Linked DNA regions of Caldalkalibacillus thermarum. The protein of the gene in region 1 interacts with the protein of each later gene in a pairwise test. Links are inferred from orthologs where the notes say so. Each region holds a gene or a part of one and is shown on either strand. Other genes may lie near its edges. The genes, in order: ligA and leuS.

Evidence for each region.
Region 2: the proteins of ligA (region 1) and leuS interact in binary tests that used the Escherichia coli proteins (3 or more experiments, as listed by UniProt). The link is inferred for Caldalkalibacillus thermarum from one-to-one orthologs.

What each region holds. Positions count from the first base shown.
Region 1 is NZ_BMKZ01000027.1:36,014-39,336, forward strand. What follows is about bases 202-3,200. They hold ligA (NAD-dependent DNA ligase LigA), read right to left. Parts: upstream 2,708-3,200; coding sequence 695-2,707; downstream 202-694. Other genes in these bases: IEW48_RS11145 (ABC transporter ATP-binding protein), read right to left, coding at 202-412; pcrA (DNA helicase PcrA), read right to left, coding at 2,704-3,200. Also shown: more of IEW48_RS11145, read right to left, coding at 1-201; more of pcrA, read right to left, coding at 3,201-3,323. UniProt on the Escherichia coli protein: DNA ligase that catalyzes the formation of phosphodiester linkages between 5'-phosphoryl and 3'-hydroxyl groups in double-stranded DNA using NAD as a coenzyme and as the energy source for the reaction.
Region 2 is NZ_BMKZ01000008.1:19,494-22,904, reverse strand. What follows is about bases 246-3,332. They hold leuS (leucine--tRNA ligase), read right to left. Parts: upstream 2,964-3,332; coding sequence 528-2,963; downstream 246-527. Other genes in these bases: comER (late competence protein ComER), read left to right, coding at 246-338. In the rest of the region: more of comER, read left to right, coding at 1-245.

The DNA.
Region 1 (3,323 bases):
GACGCATGCCTCCGGACAATTCGTGAGGATACGAATGGATAAATTTACTCAAATGGACCAGTTTCAGATGCTCCAGCGCAATCTTCTTCTGCTCTTCTTTAGGCCGTCCTTTTAAGGCAAACATGACATTTTCAAGCACATTGAGCCACGGCATCAACGCCGGCTCTTGAAAGACCACTCCCCGTTCAGGCCCGGGGCCTTCCACCTTCTTCCCGTCCAAAACCACCTCTCCCGCAGTGGCTTGTTCCAAACCTGCAATAATATTAAGCAAGGTTGATTTTCCACACCCGGAAGGCCCCAGTAAAGAGACAAACTGACCCGTTTTAACGATCAGGTTTATATTGTCAAGCGCTTGAAATGGCTGATCCTGTTTATAAAAGGTTTTACTCACTCCCTTGATTTGTAAGGCCACTCTGACACCTCCGATCCATTCCCTTTCAGCCGCCTGAAGGGCTGGTTGCCAAACACAAAGCTGGAAGTAAATATATAATTCATATAAATATAATCTGAATTTATAGATATGCTTCATTATAAACCGGTCCGTTTATCTCGTCAATAACGGAAGCATTCGAACTGGCGGTTAAGGAAGAATATAGAAAAGCGGACCCTGTACCATGACTCACCTGCTCCAGGTTAGGGTCCGCTTTATTTTATATTTTTTATTTGTTTCTGGGGCTATCTCATCCATGTCGTATTACATCCCCAGCCGTTTCATCAATTCTGCTTCATCAATCACTTCAATATTCAGTTGCTTAGCCTTTTCCAGTTTGGAGCCCGCTTTTTCGCCGGCAATCACCAGATCGGTATTTTTGGATACGCTGCCAGTGACTTTAGCCCCTAATGCTTCCAGTTTCTCTTTGGCCTCTTCTCTGGTCATCTGCTCCAATTTTCCGGTCAGGACAATGGTTTTGCCGGCAAACGGCGATTCGTTTTCCTCAGCCTGAACCGGTTTGGGCCCCTTATAGGTCATATTAACGCCGGCCTGTTTCAACCGGTTAATTGTCTCATGAACCTCCGGTTTGGCAAAATACTCCACAATGCTTTGGGCCATTTTGGGCCCGATTTCATCGATGGCCTCCAATTCATCCTGAGTCGCCTGCATCAGCCTGTCCATTGTTTCAAAATGCTGGGCCAGGAGTTTGGCTGCTTTAGCCCCCACAAAGCGAATCCCCAGTCCAAACAGCAATTTCTCCAGTGAATTTTGTTTGCTGTTGTTAATGGCCTTTAAAAGGTTTTCGACCGATTTTTCCCCCATGCGTTCCAGGGGCAATAAGTCTGCTTTAGTCAGGTCATACAAATCGGCCACATCACGAATCAGCCCGTGTTCATACAGTTGGTTTATAATCCGTTCACCCAAACCTTCAATGTTCATAGCCTGCCGGGATACAAAGTGGATCAGCCCTTCTTTGATCTGGGCCGGGCACTGGGGATTGATGCAGCGGACAGCCACTTCCCCGTCCAGCCGGACCAGTTCACTTCCACACTCGGGGCAAGACTCAGGCATATGGTACACTTGTTCCGCTCCGGTCCGTTTTTCTTTAAGGGAACGAACCACTTCAGGTATAATGTCTCCCGCTTTTTTGACGACGACATGATCACCGATGCGAATATCTTTTTCATGGATCAAATCCTCATTGTGCAAGGAAGCGCGCTTGACAATTGTGCCAGCCAAAGTGACCGGTTCCAGAAGGGCCGTTGGGGTTACCGCCCCTGTCCGGCCTACGTTCACTTCAATCCCTTTTAAAATGGTGACCGCTTCTTCAGCGGGAAACTTGTAGGCAATGGCCCAACGGGGGCTTTTAGCCGTTGTGCCCAGTTTTTGCTGCTGATCATAGCGGTTCACTTTGATGACAATGCCATCAATTTCATAGGGCAGCTTGGCCCGGTTCTCGGTCCAATGCTGGATAAAGTCCAGCATCTCTTCTACCGTTTTGACTACGGTCCGCTCTTTGTTTGTTTTCAATCCCAACCGTTCCAGAACAGCTAAACCTTCGCTATGGGACTCAACGTTGATTCCTTTAATCTGGGCGATCCCATACAGGAAGATATCCAGCTTCCGTTCCGCAGCAATCTTGGGGTCCAGCTGGCGCAAGGAACCGGCCGCTGAGTTGCGGGGATTGGCAAACAGCTCCAGCCCCTGTTCAGCCCGCAGTTTGTTAATCCGTTCAAATTCCGCTTTAGGCATATACGCCTCGCCCCGCACTTCTAAATCAACCGGTTCTTTCAACCTAAGGGGGATGGAACGGATCGTCTTCAAGTTTTGGGTGATATCTTCCCCTGTGGTGCCGTCTCCCCGGGTAGCCCCGCGCACAAACTGGCCGTTTTCATAGCGCAGGGAAACAGCCAAGCCGTCAATTTTCAGCTCACACACATACTCCACTTCTTCACCAGGGGCAAGCCCTTGCCGCACCCGGCGGTCAAAATCACGCAAGTCCTGTTCGCTAAAAGCATTGGCCAGGCTAAGCATGGGAATTTCATGCTCCACTTTTACAAAGTAGGGGAGCGGCTCGCCCCCAACCCGCTCTGAAGGGGAGTTAGGTTTTTTTAACTCAGGAAACTGTTCTTCCAGTTTGATTAACTCTTGCATTAAAGCATCATATTCCTGGTCAGAAATGAGGGGATCGTCCAGTACAAAGTAGTGATAGTTATGGGTTTCAATCTGTTCGTACAATTCTTCAAGGCGTTTTTGAGCCGCTTCTTTGTTCACTCGTCATCCCTCTTTTCCAGTTTGGAAATAGGTGCAAAGGTGGCCAGCAACCGCTTAAGACCAACGGGGGGCGAAAAGGCGATGGTCAATTCCAGGTCATCCCCCTCCCCTTTAAGGCTGACGATGGTGCCCACACCCCATTTGGCATGCTGCACTTTTTCACCCACCTGCCAGCTGAGTGTGCTGGCCTGGGAACGGTCCGGGCTCAACCGCCTGCCACTTGACCGTCCGGGGGTCTTGCGGCCAGTTGAGGTTAAGCGCAATGGCGCTTTTTCCTCCCCATGCACAGGTTCCAACAGATGGTCGGGAATCTCCTCGATAAAACAGGATTCAGGATTCATCACCGTTTGCCCAAATATGGTCCGCATCTTGGCATTGGTCAGATACAGCTCCTCCTCAGCCCGGGTGATACCCACATAGGCGAGGCGGCGCTCTTCTTCCAGCTCTTCCTCGTCCAAAGCCGAGCGGCTGTGGGGAAAGAGATTGTTTTCCATGCCGACCAGGAAAACAACGGGAAATTCCAAACCCTTGGCTGCGTGAAGGGTCATCAGCATGACGGCGTTGCCTTCCTGATCCTCATCCACCTGGTCGATGTCGCTGACCAAGGCCACCTCAT
Region 2 (3,411 bases), on another replicon or contig:
CTGCTGATATTGCCAGCTGCGGCCCGGCTTTTATCAGCTTCCTTCTGCAACGGATGATTGACGCTGCTGTAGAAGAAACAGGAATTCCCCGGGATAAAGCGGTCACCCTCTTCACCCAGATGATGATCGGTTTTGGAGCACTCATGGCCAAAAACAAATTTACTCTGGAGTCTTTGCAAGAGAGGGTGTGTGTGCCAGGGGGCGTTACCGGTGTCGGCATCAGCGTGCTGGAACGGGAAGTGGATGACATGTTCCATAAACTGTTCAAAGCGACTCAGCTTAAGTTCAACGAAGATGTGGAACTGGTGCAAGAAATGTTTTACAAAACATCCACCTAACCTGTTGCGCTTCGAAACATGCCTTTTCTTTTTATCTTTTTTAACACTATTCTACATGTTTTTTAAAAATCCTGTCTACTTACGTAAAGAAAAAAGAAAATGTTCCGGTTTTTTTATGCCTTCTTCCGCATGCCGAGCATAAAATGCCCTAACCCCTTCCTAACAGGGATTAGGGCATGATGCTAGTCTTTAATTTGCCACAATGTTGACCAATTTATTGGGAACTACAATCACTTTGCGGATGGTTTTTCCTTCCAGTTCGTCCTTAATTTTTTCATGTTCAAGGGCTTTCAGTTCCAGCTCTTCTTTGCTTAAATCAACCGGCACCTCCATGCGTGCCTTGATTTTGCCCATAATCTGAATCACAATTTCAACGCTGTCTTCCACCAGCAAGCTTTCGTCATATGTGGGCCAGGGCTCATAAGCCAGCGTCTCTTGATGACCGAGAGCCTGCCACATTTCTTCGCAGATATGGGGGGCAATGGGGGACAGCAATTTAACAAAGTCCTCAATGGCCCGTTTGGGCAATACGTCTTGTTTGTAGGCCTCATTGACAAAGACCATCAACTGGCTGATAGCTGTATTAAACCGGAGCCCCTCAATATCCTCGGTCACTTTCTTGATCGTCTGGTGCCAGATGCGCTGAAACGCTTCGCTGCCCTCTACATCTTGGATATTGTCAGCCAGAGTGCCATCCTCTGTCATCACCAGGCGCCAGACGCGGTTAAGGAAGCGGTGAGCCCCTTCCAAGCCATCCGTGCTCCACGGTTTGCTGGCCTCCAGCGGACCCATAAACATCTCGTACACCCGCAACGTGTCGGCCCCGTATTCTTCAATCACATCGTCAGGATTGACCACATTGCCTTTGGATTTGCTCATTTTTTCATTGTTTTCACCTAGGATCATCCCCTGGTTCACCAGTTTCTTAAAGGGTTCTTTGGTGGTGACCAGACCCAGATCGTATAACACCTTATGCCAGAAACGGGCATACAAAAGATGGAGAACCGCATGCTCAGCACCGCCAATATACAGATCCACAGGCAGCCATTTTTCCTGCTGCTCTTTTGAACACAGTTCTTTTTTATTATGGGGATCAAGGAAACGCAAATAGTACCAGCAGCTGCCGGCCCATTGGGGCATGGTATTGGTCTCCCGCCGTGCTTTCATTCCTGTTTCAGGATCGACCGTATTGACCCATTCTTCCACATTGGCCAGCGGCGATTCACCGGTGCCAGACGGTTTAATCTCGTCCACTTCCGGCAGAGTCAAGGGCAATTCTGATTCAGGGACAGGTTTTATGCTGCCGTCTTCCAGATGCAAAATAGGGATAGGTTCTCCCCAGTAGCGCTGGCGGCTGAACAGCCAGTCGCGCATCTTGTAACTGACTTTGCGCTCGCCAATCCCTTTTTCTTCCAGCCAGTTGATCATCGCTTCGATCGCTTCTTTGTTGTACAAGCCATTTAAAAACCCGGAATTGATGTGCTCCCCGTCTCCTGTATAGGCGGCTTCTTGAATATCCTCCGCCCCTTTGACCACTTCCACGATAGGCAGATCATATTTTTTGGCAAACGCATGGTCACGCTCATCATGTCCGGGAACGGCCATAATGGCCCCTGTGCCATAATGGGCCAGCACATAGTCAGCAATCCAAATGGGCAGTTTGGCCCCATTAACCGGGTTGATGGCGTAGGCACCAGTAAACACGCCGGTTTTCTCTTTTTGCAGTTCAGTGCGCTCCAGGTCATTCTTGCGGGCTGCCTGCTCCTGGTATGCTTTGACGGCTTCACGGTGTTCAGGGGTGGTAATTTTATCTACCAGCGGATGCTCCGGTGCCAATACGCAATAGGTGGCGCCAAACAACGTATCTGGGCGGGTGGTAAAGACCACAAAACTTTCATCATGGCCGTCAACGCGGAAGGTGATGTTGGCCCCCTCCGAGCGGCCGATCCAGTTCCGCTGCATCTCCTTGATGCTTTCAGGCCAATCCAGCTCATCCAAATCTTCCAGCAAACGGTCAGCATAAGCCGTAATTTTGAGCATCCATTGTTTCATCGGTTTGCGGATGACCGGGTGGCCGCCCCGTTCACTCTTGCCATCGATCACTTCCTCGTTGGCCAAGACTGTGCCTAAGGCAGGGCACCAGTTGACTGGCACTTCATCGATATAAGCCAATCCTTTTTCGTACAGTTTCAAAAAAATCCACTGGGTCCACTTGTAATACTTTGGATCCGTGGTGCTAAATTCTCGGTCCCAGTCATAGGAAAAGCCTAGGGATTTGAGCTGGCGCCGGAAGTTGTCAATATTGCGCTTGGTTATCTCCCGCGGATGTTCACCGGTCTCTAAAGCATGCTGCTCGGCAGGCAGGCCAAAGGCATCCCAGCCCATAGGGTGCAATACATTATAGCCTTTCATCCGCTTGTAACGGGCCACAATATCACTGGCCGTATATCCTTCCACATGGCCCACGTGCAGTCCGGCACCGGAAGGATAGGGAAACATATCCAGTACGTAAAAATACTCTTTATCCGGATCATCGGTCGCTTTAAAAGTTTTGTTTTCTTCCCAGTACGTTTGCCACTTCCGTTCAATGTCACGGAAGGGATAACTTGAACCTGCTTTGGACATGCCGCAACCTCCTTCTATCTCTTGATGTTTTTGAAAACTTATGTACCAGCTGAACAAAACCGGTGGATGTCACTAAAAAACCTCCCACCCCCAGCGCCTTCTGGCTAGGGACGAGAGGTTTGTTCACGTTAACTACCTTCCCGTGGTACCACCCTAATTCGAAACAGCAGCATGGTTGTGAAAAATGTTTTAATTTACAAATGATCAGGCAACACTGCTGTTTCCTCATTGCTCCTTATCGCGGAAAACGGTAAAGGCTACTCAGCTTCACCTTTACGGACTCCACAGGCGAGTTCGCTTCCTTTTGCTTGTTGACTTGCACCACCCGTCAACTCTCTGTAAAGCAAAACAGAAGCTACTACTCCTGCTCATCGCCCTTTACCCTGATATTCGTCTGTCAATAGGGATTGATAGTATTTTAGTATGAATTATATGCAACAACCAGAAG